DNA from 2 places in the Streptomyces sp. NPDC050546 genome. Region 2 is predicted to be linked to the other one. Evidence: riboswitches for the same ligand, from Rfam matches in the RefSeq annotation. Region 2 holds a riboswitch; the other holds the start of a gene.
The links. Region 2 has a riboswitch for glycine ahead of gcvT (glycine cleavage system aminomethyltransferase GcvT). Riboswitches for the same ligand answer to the same signal wherever they lie in the genome.
Positions count from the first base shown of each region.

Region 1: it holds a riboswitch for glycine, as region 2 does, so the genes downstream of both, gcvP (aminomethyl-transferring glycine dehydrogenase) here and gcvT (glycine cleavage system aminomethyltransferase GcvT) in region 2, are expected to answer to the same signal.

Region 1 covers NZ_JBITGX010000031.1:8,867-16,232, reverse strand. The annotation lists gene modB (molybdate ABC transporter permease subunit) at 1-194, shown strand, start outside; gene ACIBK5_RS42895 (ABC transporter ATP-binding protein) at 214-1,416, shown strand; gene ACIBK5_RS42890 (molybdopterin-binding protein) at 1,443-1,862, shown strand; gene gcvP (aminomethyl-transferring glycine dehydrogenase) at 1,963-4,848, opposite strand; glycine riboswitch at 5,025-5,120, opposite strand; gene ACIBK5_RS42880 (PRC-barrel domain-containing protein) at 5,234-5,608, shown strand; partial or broken gene ACIBK5_RS42875 (DNA polymerase IV) at 5,527-7,032, opposite strand; gene ACIBK5_RS42870 (MerR family transcriptional regulator) at 7,167-7,366, opposite strand, start outside.
Region 2 covers NZ_JBITGX010000011.1:302,945-310,310, forward strand. The annotation lists gene ACIBK5_RS27620 (enhanced serine sensitivity protein SseB) at 1-529, opposite strand, end outside; gene ACIBK5_RS27625 (AAA family ATPase) at 875-1,543, opposite strand; glycine riboswitch at 1,726-1,826, shown strand; glycine riboswitch at 1,828-1,953, shown strand; gene gcvT (glycine cleavage system aminomethyltransferase GcvT) at 1,989-3,110, shown strand; gene gcvH (glycine cleavage system protein GcvH) at 3,257-3,634, shown strand; gene glyA (serine hydroxymethyltransferase) at 3,649-4,911, shown strand; gene ACIBK5_RS27645 (L-serine ammonia-lyase) at 5,070-6,437, shown strand; partial or broken gene ACIBK5_RS27650 (IS256 family transposase) at 6,492-6,644, shown strand; gene ACIBK5_RS27655 (helix-turn-helix domain-containing protein) at 7,062-7,366, shown strand, end outside.

The sequences.
Region 1 (7,366 bases), on a different contig from region 2:
GGGCGCTCGGCGAGTTCGGCGCGACGATCACCTTCGCGGGCAACTTCCCGGGCCGCACCCAGACCATGCCGCTCGCTGTCTACCTCGCCCTCCAGAACGACCCGGCCGCCGCGATCGCCCTCAGCCTGGTGCTGCTGGCTGTGTCCATCACGGTCCTCGCGGCCCTGCGCGACCGCTGGATGACGGCCTCCTGACACCCTGGACGTACACCTCATGACCGAGACGACCGACCGAGACGACAAGGAACCCGGCACACCCGGCACTCCCGGCACACCCGGCACACCCGGCACACCCGGCACTCCCGGTGCATCCGGCACTCCCGGCGCACCCGGCGCGCCTGACATACCCGGCACTCCCGGCGCATCCGGCCTCCCGGCCGAAGGTCTCGACGCCCATCTCGTCGTCGACCGCGGCGGCTTCCGCCTCGATGTCGCGCTCTCCGCCGCCCCCGGCGACGTGGTCGCCCTGCTCGGCCCCAACGGCGCCGGCAAGACCACCGCCCTGCGCGCGCTCGCGGGCCTCGCGCCGCTCACGTCGGGCCATCTGGAGCTGGACGGCAGGCGGCTGGACGGTACGCCGCCCGAGTCCCGCCCGGTCGGCGTCGTCTTCCAGGACTATCTGCTCTTCCCGCATCTGACCGCCCTGGACAATGTCGCCTTCGGCCCGCGCTGCCGGGGCACCGGCAAGGCCGAGGCCCGTGCCCAGGCCGCCGAGTGGCTGGACCGGATGGGCCTGGCCGACCACGCCGGCGCCAAGCCCCGCCGTCTCTCCGGCGGCCAGGCCCAGCGCGTGGCCCTGGCCCGGGCCCTGGCCACCCGGCCACGCCTGCTGCTCCTGGACGAGCCTCTCGCCGCCCTCGACGCCCGCACCCGACTGGAGGTACGTGCCCAGCTCCGGCGCCACCTCGCCGAGTTCGAGGCCGTCGCCGTCCTCGTCACCCACGACCCGCTGGACGCCATGGTGCTGGCCGACCGCCTGGTCGTCGTCGAGCACGGCCAGGTCGTCCAGGAGGGCACGCCCTCCGACATCGCCCGCCACCCCCGCACGGACTACATCGCCCGGCTCGTCGGCCTCAACCTGTACCGGGGACAGGCCGATGGCCACACGGTCCGGCTGGACGCGGGCCCGGCCATCACGACCACTGAGGACCTCTCCGGCCCGGCCTTCGTGGCGTTCCCGCCCAGCGCGGTGACGCTGTACCGGGACCGCCCCACCGGCTCCAGCGCCCGCAATCTGTGGCACGGCGAGGTCGCCGGCCTGGAGACGCACGGCGACCAGATCCGCGCCGACCTCACCGGCGAACTCCCGCTGACAGCCGACCTCACCACGGTCGCCGCCGCCGAACTCGATCTGCACCCCGGTGCTCCGGTCTGGGCTGCGGTCAAGGCGACGCAGACGCATGCATACCCGGCATAAGGAACGTACCGGGCTACCGTGCACCCATGAGTCTGAGCATCCGCAACCAGCTCCCCGGCACCGTCACCGCCGTCACGCCGGGCGAGGCCATGGCCACGGTCAGGGTCCGCCTCACCGGCGGCCAGGACCTCACCGCCGCGATCACCCGCGAAGCCGCCGACGACCTCGGCCTCACGCCGGGCACGGCCGTGCGCGCCCTGGTGAAGTCGACGGAGGTCGCGCTGGCCACCGCGCCCGTCGGGGGCCTGTCCATCCGCAACCGTCTCCCCGGTACGGTCACGGGCGTCGCGACAGGCGACGCGATGGCCTCCGTCCGGATCACCGTCGAGGGCGGCGAGCTGACGGCGGCGATCACCAAGGACGCCGCGGACGATCTCCGTCTGTCGGCCGGGACCCCCGTCGTCGCCCTGGTCAAGTCGACCGAGGTGTCACTCGCCGTCGCATGACGGACAGCCGTCGCATGACGGACAGCCGCCGCGCGACGGGGGCCGGGCACGACGGAGGGGCCCCGCGCGGCGGAGCCCCTCCCTCTGACCTGGCGGTCGATCAGTCCTCGTACGCGTCCAGCGGCGGGCAGGAGCACACCAGGTTCCGGTCACCGAAGGCCTGGTCGATGCGGCGCACCGGCGGCCAGTACTTGTCGGAGGCCGTGACCCCGGCCGGGAAGACCGCGTCCTCACGGCTGTAGGCGTGCTCCCACTCCCCGGCGAGCGCGCCGGCGGTGTGCGGGGCGCCCCGCAGCGGGTTGTCGTCGGCGGGCCAGGCGCCGGAGCCGACCTTCTCGATCTCCGCACGGATGGCGATCATCGCCTCGCAGAAGCGGTCCAGCTCGGCCAGGTCCTCGGACTCGGTCGGCTCGATCATCAGCGTCCCGGCCACCGGGAACGACATCGTCGGCGCGTGGAAGCCGTAGTCGATCAGCCGCTTGGCGACGTCGTCGACGCTCACTCCGGTGGCCTTGGTCAGCGGCCGCAGGTCGATGATGCACTCGTGCGCGACGAGCCCGCCGGGGCCGGTGTAGAGCACCGGGTAGTGCGGCTCGAGGCGCTTGGCGATGTAGTTGGCGCTGAGCACGGCCACCTGTGTGGCCCGCTTCAGCCCCTCGCCGCCCATCAGCCGGACGTACGCCCACGAGATCGGCAGGATGCCGGCCGAGCCCCACGGCGCCGCGGAGATGGGGCCGACCCCGGTCTCCGGGCCCGCCTCGGGCTGCAGCGGATGGTTCGGCAGATACGGCGCGAGGTGCTCACGCACCGCCACCGGACCGACGCCGGGCCCGCCACCGCCGTGCGGGATGCAGAAGGTCTTGTGCAGGTTCAGGTGCGAGACGTCCCCGCCGAAGTGTCCCGGCTTGGCGAGCCCCACGAGCGCGTTGAGGTTGGCCCCGTCGACGTAGACCTGCCCGCCCGCCTCGTGCACCTGGCCGCAGATCTCGGAGACGTGCTCCTCGAACACGCCGTGCGTGGACGGGTAGGTGATCATCAGCACGGCCAGCTCGTCACGGTGCTGCTCGATCTTCGCCCGCAGGTCCTCGACGTCGATCTCGCCGTCCTCGGCGGTCTTGACGACGACGACCTTCATGCCCGCCATCACCGCGCTCGCGGCGTTGGTCCCGTGCGCGGACGACGGGATCAGGCACACGGTGCGCTGCTCGTCCCCGTTGGCCCGGTGGTACCCGCGTACGGCGAGCAGACCGGCCAGCTCGCCCTGCGATCCGGCGTTCGGCTGGAGGGACACCTTGTCGTACCCGGTGACCTCGGCGAGACGTTCCTCCAGCTCGTGGATGAGCGTGAGGTAGCCCTCGGCCTGCGCCGCCGGCGCGAAGGGGTGCAGCTGCCCGAACTCGGGCCAGGTGACCGGCTCCATCTCCGTGGTCGCGTTGAGCTTCATGGTGCAGGAGCCCAGCGGGATCATGCCGCGGTCGAGCGCGTAGTCGCGGTCGGCCAGCCGGCGCAGGTAGCGCAGCATGGCGGTCTCGGAGCGGTACTGGTGGAAGACCGGGTGGGTCATGTACTCGTCGGACCGCAGCAGGGCACCCGGAAGCCCGTCCTCCGTGGCGGCGTCCAGCGCCTCGACGACACCCTCGATCCCGAACGCGGCCCAAACGGCACGCAACTGGGCCCGCGTCGTGGTCTCGTCGCAGGAGATCGAGACGTGGTCGGCGTCGACGAGACGCAGGTTGACCCCGTTCCGCTCCGCGGCGGCCACGACCTCGGCGGCCCGGCCCTCGACGCGCACGGTCACGGTGTCGAAGTAGGCCCCGTGCACAACCTCGGCACCGCCGTTCGCGAGCCCGGCGGCGAGAACCGTGGCGTACCGGTGGGTGCGCCGCGCGATGCTCTTCAGGCCCTCCGGCCCGTGGTAGACGGCGTACATGCCGGCCATCACGGCGAGCAGCACCTGAGCGGTACAGATGTTGCTGGTGGCCTTCTCACGACGGATGTGCTGCTCACGCGTCTGCAGCGCCAGCCGGTAGGCCTTGTTCCCGTCGGCGTCCACGGACACACCGACGAGCCGCCCGGGCAGGCTGCGCGCCATCTTCTCCCCGACGGCCATGTAACCGGCGTGCGGGCCGCCGAAGCCCATCGGCACACCGAACCGCTGCGTCGTGCCGACCGCGATGTCCGCGCCGAGCTCCCCGGGCGACTTCAGCAGGGTGAGCGCCAGCAGGTCGGCGGCGACGGTGACGAGCGCCCCGAGTCCGTGCGCCTGGTCGATGACCGGCTTGATGTCCCGTACGGCTCCGGAGGCACCCGGGTACTGGATCAGCACGCCGTTGATCTCGCGCTCGGCGATCCCGGCGGGGATGCCGTCACTGAGATCGGCCACGACGACCTCGACACCGGTCGGCTCGGCCCGGGTCTCGATCACGGCGATGGTCTGCGGCAGGGCGTCCGCGTCGACCAGGAACAGGCCCTTCTTGTTCTTGCCCAGCCGCCGCGACAGCGCCATGGCCTCGGCCGCGGCGGTGCCCTCGTCGAGCAGGGAGGCGCCGGAGGTCGGCAGTCCGGTCAGGTCGGCGACCATGGTCTGGAAGTTGAGCAACGCCTCCAGCCGGCCCTGCGAGATCTCCGGCTGGTACGGCGTGTAGGCCGTGTACCAGGACGGGTTCTCCATGACGTTGCGCATGACGACCGGCGGCGTGAACGTGCCGTAGTAGCCGAGCCCGATCATGGAGCCGAGGACCTGGTTGCGGTCGGCGAGGGAGCGCAACTCGGCGATCACCTCGGCCTCGCTGCGGGCGCCCGGCAGGTCCAGTGCCTCGGCGCTCTTGATCACGGCCGGGACGGCGGCGGCCGTCAGCTCGTCCAGCGAGCCGTAGCCGACGTGCGCGAGCATCTTGGCGCACGCCTCGTGGTCGGGGCCGATGTGGCGCTGCTCGAAGGGGACTGCCTCTTCGAGTTCGGAGAGCGGAATGCGGTGGGCGGTCATATGCGGAGGCCTCCTGGTCTGACACGACCTTCGAGGGGCACCACGGCACGGGTACCCGGACGGCCTCCCCCTCTGTCATGTCAACCTGAGAGCTTCACCGGATCGCCCGAAGGCCTCCGGCTTTCACCGTCGGTGAGAGCGGAAGCCGTGACATCCGCCCTGCTTTCCAGAGTGACCTCGTCCGTGCGGTACGTGAGCCTGAGAGATTCCGGGGAGGATTTGCTCCTTCGGCGCCTCCGATGGTGTCTGGAGGACTCTCCCGCACGGGGTCAGCAGCCGTTGTCAGCCTACCAGCGCGGTCAACGCACGAACCTTCGAGTGGCCGCCTCCTCGATTGTGCCGTTTTGTAGTGGTTACGGATGAGTTGCGACCATGTGGAGGGCCCGTGCGAACCGATATCGATCCGCGCAACCTGATCGGCCGCAAGGCGTTCGACCGCAACGGAACGAGGATCGGCACGATCGACGAGGTGTACCTCGACGACGCCACCGGCGTGCCGGAGTGGGCGGCCATACGGACCGGCCTGTTCAGCCGGGACGCCTTCGTCCCCCTCGAGCCCAGCGAGCTGATCGACGGCGCTCTCCACGTGCCCTTCGACCGCGCCCTCATCAAGGACGCCCCCGACTTCGGCGTGGGACGCCACCTCTCCCCGGAGCAGGAACTCCAGCTCTACCACCACTACGGCCTCGACGTCGCCGCCCCTCCCCCGCTCCAGGACCACCAGTTCGGCAAGCTGGCGGGCACGGACGAGACGACCTGAAGCCCCCGGCGAGCCTTCTAAGGAGCGGCGGAACGCAGCCCCACACCCCTGGAGTCACCATCCGGCCCATCGCCCCCCTCAGACTCTCGTAACACCAACGGCAACGGATCCGCCGACTCCAGCTCCGGATCGTCGACCCGGAAGGTCCGCACCCGCCCTGGCTCCGAGTCGGGCGTCTCGAACCGTACGGTGACCCGTCCCAGGCCGCTGCCCTGCACCCACCCGTGCCCGAACCCGGCGTGCCGCACATCGTGCCCGGCGGGCCACCGCCGCTCGGCCGGCGCGGGCCGCTCCTCGACGACCGGCGCCGCGGAGTGCTCCTCGACGGGGCCCTCCGCGACCGCCCGCTCCCCGGCCGCCTGCGCGAACAGGTCCTCCTGCGTGTAGTCGGCGAGCCCGCTCACACCCACGCCGAGCAGCCGCACGCCGCCCGTCGTGTCGACCGAGTCCAGCAGTCTGGCCGCCGCCTCACGGATCACCCCGGGATCGTCCGTCGGCCCGCGCAGCGTCTCGGACCGGGTGCGTGTCGAGAAGTCGTACCGCCGCACCTTCAGCACGATGGTCCGCCCTGACAGCCCGGCCCCCCGCAGCCGCTGTACGCAGCGGTCGGCGAGCCGCTGCACCTCCAGCCCGACCCGCAGCCGGTCGTGGATGTCCACGTCATAGGTGTCCTCGACCGACACCGACTTCGCTTCCCGCTCCGCCACCACGGGCCGGTCGTCCCGCGCCAGGGCCATGGCGTAGAGCCCGTGCCCGTGCGCCTTCCCCAGCAGCCGCACCAGCTCGTCCTCACCGGCCTCGGCGATCTCCTCGACCGTGGTGATCCCGGCCCGCCGGAGATGGTCGCCCGTGGCCGGCCCGACTCCCGGCAGGGTCCGCACCGACATCGGCCCCAGCATCGCCCGCTCCGTCCCCGGCTCGATCACCACCAGCCCGTCGGGCTTGGCCTGCTCCGAGGCGATCTTCGCGAGCATCTTGGACGCGGCAAGCCCCACCGACCCCGTGAGTCCCGTGACGGCCCGGATGTCCGCACGCAGCTTCACCCCGGCCAGCCGCGCCGACCGCTCGTCCCAGGCCGCTCCTCCGGCCTCCAGGTCCACGAACGCCTCGTCCAGGCTCAGCGGCTCGACCAACGGCGACAGCGCACCCAGCAACTCCATCACCCGCTCGCTGATCGCGCGGTAGAACCCGAAGCGCGGCACGAGATATGCGGCGTTGGGCGCCAGCCGCCGGGCCTGCGCCATGGGCAGCGCCGAGTGCACCCCGAAGACCCGGGCCTCGTACGACGCGGTCGCGACCACACCCCGCGGCCCGAGCCCGCCCACGATCACGGCCTTCCCGCGCAGGCTCGGCTTGGACGCCTGCTCCACCGAAGCGAAGAAGGCGTCCATGTCGAGATGCAGGATCGTGGGCGCGGTTCTCACAACTCCGATGCTGCCCTACGCCACTGACAACGCCGTGGCGAACCCTCCCGACCGTCCTGGGAGATACCGCTTGCGGGCCGACGCGGAAACGTCCCGCCTACCACGGCCGCACGCACACCACACCGTCCAGCGGGTCAGACGGCCCGGTTCCGCCGCCGCGCCAGCTCGTCCGCCGGATTGGGTCCGACCAGGGTCTCGCCGGTGTCGATCCGCTCCCCGTGCAGCTGGGACAACGCGCTCTCGACGTCCCGCCACACCACGCCCACGGCGATCCCAAAGACGCCCTGGCCCCCTTGGAGCAGGGCATGGACCTCGTCCGGCGAGGTGCACTCGT
Region 2 (7,366 bases):
CGGAGGCCGCGGCGAGGAAGTCCACCGGGTCGTCCTGCCAGTCGGGCTCGAAGAGACGGACCCGGCCGCCGCTCGCGGGACCGTCCAGCGGGGTCCGGCCGGCCCGGCACAGCTCGGCGACGGCGGGCGGCGGAAGCGGGATGCCGACCACGCCACCGGGGTTGATGGCCATCCCCGCGTGCGGGGGCAGACCACGGGCGAACTCCACGGCCGGCGCGATGGTGTACGACATGTGCGAGCCGACGACCTGGCGGAACTGCTCCTCGGAGCTGAACACCGGCACGAACGCCTGGCCGTCGATCTCGATGCCGGGGAGGTCGAGGGGGCCGCTCTGCGGGCCGCCGCCGCTGGGCAGCGGGATCCACACGAAGCTCCGGCCGAGCACCTCGACGATCCGCCCGCCGGCCGAGGGGCCGGCGCCGAGGGATGCCGAGAGCACCTCCTCCAGCTCGTTGCCGGGCCATCCGCCGTGCGGGTGGGTCTGCGTCTGCGCCGGGAAGTCCGCGGAGAAGTCCGCCGGGAAGTCCATCTGCCTACCGCCTGCCTGAAACCACTGCTGTGGCTCAAAGGCTAGCGGCTCGGGAACGGGGGACGACCACCCCGTGAACCACGCCGCGGGGCCGCGGGCGGCCGACCCGCGTTCTCCGGGCTCACCGACCGCGGCTGCCCACCCGTGAACACGCTTCACCGACTCCGGCGCCCGACCCCATGAACACGGATCACCGACCACGGCCGCCAAGCCCCACGAATACGGCTCATCAACCCGGCCGCCGGCCCCTGAACACGGATCACCGGCCACGGCCGCCGGCCCGATAACCAGAGCCGTCGGCCGCGGACCGCCGGCCCGGCCGTGCCGGACCATGGGCCGGGGGCGTCAGCCCGCGAAGCCGATGTGGTGCAGGGTGTTCGCCGCGTCGCGGTCGGCGAGGATCGCCGAGCCGCAGCCCGTGGGGAGTTCGCCGCGCTCCACCTCTCGCAGGAGGCGGGTGGTGGCCGCGCGGTGGCGCAGGAACGCGTACCGCGAGACGCCGCGGCCGCGGTCGCGCTGGCCTGCCAGGGCCTGCTCGGGGGTGACGTCGAGCATCAGCAGATGGAGCGTGCCGCCCCGGCGGCGGGCCTCGCGGGCCAGCCAGCGGCGGACCCAGGCCTGTGTTCCGCAGTCGTGCACGACGACGCCCTCGCCGGTGCGCAGGGCGCGGCGCAGCCCCGCGTAGTGGGCGAGGCGGACGAGCGGGCGGTAGACCGCGTACGGCAGGGCGCGCGGCATGCGGCCGGCCCAGTGGTCGCGGGTGTCCTGGGAGTCGATGCGCCGGCCCGGCACGGTGCGCCGCATCAGCGTGGACTTGCCGCTCCCGGGCAGGCCCGTGACCACGACGAGGTCGCGGGGGCCGAACAGCAGCGCGTGCGGGCCGAGGCCGGCGCGCTCGCGCAGATCGCGGACGACCGGCACCGGCTGCGGGCCGCAGGCCGCGCGCACCGGAGCGGTCGGCTGCTCGGGCAGCGCGATGCCCGATGTCGTGGCGTACGCGGTGGTCCTGTTCACCGTGATCGTCCTCCCCTGGGGCCAGGTACGGAGTCCCATGCCCGCCGAGTGTAAAGAGAAGGTAATGCCCGATGTCTCTGGATTTAGTCCTCTTCCTGCAACATCCCTGCTACAGGGTGGTCCCCCTGCCACCCCGCGACAATGCGTGCAATGATGTGCGCGCCAACTGCATACCGGCCGTTTGAATCCGCGCGGGAGAGTCCCCAGCACCGTCCGACGCTGGGGCGCCGAAGGAGCAAGTCCCTCCCTTGAATCTCTCAGGCCCCGTTACCGCGCGGGCGAGGCACATCTGAAAAGCGGGCCGCACCCTTCTCCGGAGTCCGGGGAGTGGCGTGGCTCCACCCAAGGTGCAAGCCGTGTCCCGTGTGGTCATGGCGAACCTCTCAGGTTCCGATGACAGATGGGGAGGAACGACCTCGCCGTCATGCCTGGGAGACAACGACCGATGAGCAGTACAGGAGAACTCCGCCACACCGCGCTCGATGCCCTGCATCGTTCGCTCGGCGCGACGATGACCGACTTCGCCGGCTGGGACATGCCCCTGCGCTACGGCTCCGAGCGCGACGAGCACAACGCCGTGCGCACGAAGGCCGGGCTGTTCGACCTCTCCCACATGGGCGAGATCACCGTCACCGGCCCGGGGGCCGCCGACCTCCTCGACTTCGCCCTGGTGGGCAACATCGGCGGGGTCAAGCCCGGCCGTGCCCGCTACACCATGATCTGCCAGGCCGACGGCGGCATCCTCGACGACCTGATCGTCTACCGGCTGGGCGAGACCGAGTACATGGTGGTCGCCAACGCCTCCAACGCCCAGGTGGTCCTGGACGCACTGGTGGAACGTTCCGCCGGCTTCGACGCCGAGGTGCGCGACGACCGGGACGCCTACGCGCTGCTCGCCGTCCAGGGCCCGGAGTCCCCGGGGATCCTGAAGTCCCTGACCGACGCCGACCTCGACGGCCTGAAGTACTACGCCGGTCTGCCCGGCACGGTCGCGGGTGTCCCGGCCCTCATCGCCCGCACCGGGTACACCGGCGAGGACGGCTTCGAGCTGTTCGTGAAGCCGGAACACGCCGTCGAGCTGTGGCAGGCCCTGACCAAGGCGGGCGAGGGCGCCGGCCTGGTCCCGTGCGGGCTGTCCTGCCGCGACACGCTGCGCCTGGAGGCGGGCATGCCGCTGTACGGGCACGAGCTGAGCACCTCCCTGACGCCCTTCGACGCCGGGCTCGGCCGGGTGGTGAAGTTCGAGAAGGAGGGCGACTTCGTGGGCCGCGAGGCCCTGACCGAGGCCGCCGCACGCGCCGAGCAGAACCCGCCGCGCGTCCTGGTCGGCCTCGTCGCCGAGGGCCGTAGGGTCCCGCGCGCCGGGTACCCGGTCGTCACCGGCGGCGAGGTGATCGGCGAGGTCACCTCCGGCGCCCCCTCCCCCACGCTCGGCAAGCCGATCGCGATGGCGTACGTCGACCCCGCGCACGCGGCGCCCGGCACGTCCGGTGTGGCCGTGGACATCCGGGGCAGTCACGAGCCGTACGAGGTCGTGGCGCTGCCGTTCTACAAGCGCCAGAAGTAGCGACCGGCCAAGCGCCGGAAGCGGACACCGGCCGCGGGCCGCCACAGCGGTCCCGGGCGTCTCTCCCCCCCGCTCACCAGCGGTTTCCTTCATCAACATTCATCAGCATTTATCAGCACTCCCGCGCGTACAGGAGAATCCAGGCCATGAGCAACCCCAAAGAGCTGCGGTACAGCAAGGAGCACGAGTGGCTGTCGGGCGCCGAGGACGGCGTCTCGACGATCGGTATCACGGAGCACGCGGCGAACGCGCTCGGCGACGTCGTCTTCGTCCAGCTCCCGGAGGTCGGTGACGCCGTGTCCGCGGGCGAGACCTGCGGCGAGCTGGAGTCGACCAAGTCCGTGTCCGACCTCTACTCCCCGGTCTCCGGCGAGGTCACCGAGGTCAACGAGGACGTCGTGAACGACCCGTCGCTGGTGAACTCGGCCCCCTTCGAGGGCGGCTGGCTGTTCAAGGTGCGCGTCACGGACGAGCCGGGCGACCTGCTCTCCGCCGACGAGTACACCGCGTTCTCCGCCGGCTGAGAGGTCGTAGCCGTATGTCCGTCCTGAACACGTCCCTGCACGAGTTCGACCCGGCCGTGGCCGCCGCGGTCGACGCCGAGCTGCACCGGCAGCAGTCCACGCTCGAGATGATCGCCTCGGAGAACTTCGCCCCGGTCGCGGTCATGGAGGCACAGGGCTCGGTCCTGACCAACAAGTACGCCGAGGGCTACCCGGGCCGCCGTTACTACGGCGGCTGCGAGCACGTCGACGTGGTCGAGCAGATCGCGATCGACCGCGTCAAGGAGCTGTTCGGCGCCGAGCACGCCAACGTCCAGCCGCACTCCGGTGCCCAGGCCAACGCCGCCGCGATGTTCGCTCTGCTCAAGCCGGGCGACACCATCATGGGTCTGAACCTCGCGCACGGCGGGCACCTCACCCACGGCATGAAGATCAACTTCTCCGGCAAGCTCTACGACGTCGTCGCCTACCACGTCGGCGACGACGGCCGGGTCGACATGGCCGAGGTCGAGCGGCTGGCGAAGGAGTCCCGGCCGAAGCTGATCGTCGCGGGCTGGTCCGCCTACCCGCGGCAGCTGGACTTCGCCGAGTTCCGCCGGATCGCGGACGAGGTCGGCGCGTACCTGATGGTCGACATGGCGCACTTCGCCGGGCTGGTGGCGGCGGGGCTGCACCCGAACCCCGTACCGCACGCGCACGTGGTCACCACCACCACCCACAAGACGCTGGGCGGCCCGCGCGGCGGTGTGATCCTCTCCACGGCCGAACTGGCCAAGAAGATCAACTCCGCTGTCTTCCCCGGTCAGCAGGGCGGTCCGCTGGAGCACGTGATCGCGGCCAAGGCGGTCTCGTTCAAGGTCGCCGCCTCCGAGGACTTCAAGGAGCGCCAGCGCCGTACGCTGGAGGGTGCCCGCATCCTGGCCGAGCGTCTGGTGAAGGACGACGTCCGGGCCGTGGGCGTGGACGTCCTGTCCGGCGGCACGGACGTGCACCTGGTCCTGGTCGACCTGCGCCACTCGGAGCTGGACGGACAGCAGGCCGAGGACCGCCTCCACGAGGTGGGCATCACGGTCAACCGCAATGCCATCCCGAACGACCCGCGCCCGCCGATGGTGACGTCCGGCCTGCGGATCGGCACGCCGGCCCTGGCGACCCGGGGCTTTACGGCCGAGGACTTCGCGGAGGTCGCGGACGTCATCGCCGAGACGCTCAAGCCGTCCTACGACGCGGACGCGCTCAAGGCCCGGGTGCAGGCCCTGGCCGACAGGCACCCGCTGTACGCGGGCCTGAACAAGTAGCGCCCGCAGAGCGACACCTGCACAAGCAACACCTGCAAAAGCACCACCTCACAAGCAGCACCTCATAAGTAGCGAAGAAACCTTTCAGGGCGCCGTGCCCGCCACAAGCGGTCGCGGCGCCCGGCCCCACCGCACCACCCCCGTAGTCAGGAGTTCCCGTGGCCATCTCGGTCTTCGACCTGTTCTCGATCGGCATCGGCCCGTCCAGCTCCCACACGGTCGGCCCGATGCGCGCGGCCGGCCTGTTCGCCCGGCGGCTGCGCAACGAGGAGCTGCTGGAGTCGGTCGCCTCGGTCCGTGCCGAGCTGTACGGCTCGCTCGGCGCCACCGGCCACGGCCACGGCACGCCCAAGGCGGTCCTGCTCGGCCTGGAGGGCGACTCCCCGCGCACGGTCGACGTGGAGAAGGCCGACGACCGGGTGGAGGCGATCAAGACCGACGGCCGGCTGAATCTGCTGGGCGAGCACGAGATCGCGTTCTCCTTCGACGACGACATGGTCCTGCACCGCCGCAAGGCCCTCCCGTACCACGCGAACGGCATGACCCTGTGGGCGTACGACGCCTCGGGCGCGGAACTGCTGACGAAGACCTACTACTCGGTCGGCGGCGGCTTCGTCGTCGACGAGGAAGCCGTCGGAGCGGACCGCATCAAACTCGACGACACGGCCCTGAAGTACCCCTTCCGCACGGGCGACGAGCTGTTGCGCCTGGCGGAGGAGACGGGCCTGTCCATCTCGGCGCTGATGCTGGAGAACGAGCGCGCCTGGCGCACCGAGGAGGAGATCCGGGCCGGCCTGCTGGAGATCTGGCGGGTGATGGAGTCCTGCGTGGCGCGCGGCATGTCCCGCGAGGGCATCCTGCCGGGCGGCCTCAAGGTGCGCCGCCGCGCCGCGAACACCGCGCGCAAGCTCCGCTCCGAGGGCGACCCGCTGGCCCTGGCCATGGAGTGGATCACCCTCTACGCGATGGCCGTCAACGAGGAGAACGCGGCCGGCGGCCGGGTCGTCACCGCCCCGACCAACGGCGCGGCCGGCATCATCCCGGCGGTCCTGCACTACTACGTCAACTTCGTGCCCGGCGCCGACGAGGAGGGCGTGGTCCGCTTCCTGCTCGCCGCGGGCGCGATCGGCATGCTGTTCAAGGAGAACGCCTCCATCTCCGGTGCCGAGGTCGGCTGCCAGGGCGAGGTCGGCTCCGCCTGCTCGATGGCCGCGGGCGCCCTGGCCGAGGTCCTCGGCGGCTCCCCCGAACAGGTCGAGAACGCCGCCGAGATCGGCATGGAACACAACCTCGGCCTCACCTGCGACCCGGTCGGCGGGCTGGTCCAGATCCCGTGCATCGAACGCAACGGCATGGCCGCGGTCAAGGCCGTCACCGCCGCCCGCATGGCCATGCGCGGCGACGGCTCCCACAAGGTGTCCCTGGACAAGGTCATCAAGACGATGAAGGACACCGGGGCGGACATGTCGGTGAAGTACAAGGAGACGGCCCGGGGCGGGCTGGCGGTGAACATCATCGAGTGCTGAGGGGGTGGGCCCCGACCAGCGCGTTCGTTTCTTTCGGCGCTGTCAGGGCCTTCCCTGGTCGCCGCGACCATCCGCACCATCTTCGCCCAGCCCGGCCAGGACGCTGTCCGCAATCAGCTCCACACGGTCGCCGACATGCTTGGCGCACAGTTTCCCCAGGTCAAACAGATGTTCCTGGACGCCAAGGATGACCTCACCGCCTTCGCCCCGGGCGTCCCAGCAGCAACGGCTTCGCGATCTCCCACAAGCCGTCCGGGACGATCCAGCTCGATCTGTCCCCGATCGACCAGGTGAACCGGCGGGCAACCGCCGTCCTGCGGTACTTGGAGGGCGCGCACCACGCGACGTGGCGACCCAAGCGGTACAGCCTGCTATACCGCTTCTCGGGGTGTACACGGCAACGACCGCCGGGGTCCGTGGCTGATGTGCTTGACCCGTCGCATCAGCCACCCCTTGAAGGGACACCGCGGTGAACTCCGAAGTACCCGCCCTCGTTACGCCCCTGACGACCACTCAGGCAGCGGATATCTCCCCTTGAGCACCGTGCGCAGCGACTGTTCGAGTCGAACAATAGTGCTATAAAATGGAGTTGGAGTATCGACTGTGAGGTGGAACCGACTGGCGATGGACAGCGATGGAGCGGTGGCCGATTCGTCGCGCAGGAGCTTCAGCTGGGACTCCACAGACTTCGAGGCCTTCAGATGCGAGTGGGAGGCACGGCTTGGCCCGGGCTTCCCACTGACGACCTTCACTCGGGCCACCACGGATGCCTTCTGGGTCAAGGGCCGCGCTGTCATGGTGCGCGATGTGGCCCTCACCGATTTCCGCACTGCGTTGCCCCTTCGCACCGCGCCCGCGCCGGACATTGATGAAGACTGGGTGCAGTTGTTCGTCGTACGCCGCGGCGCATGGATGATCGACAGCTCGTC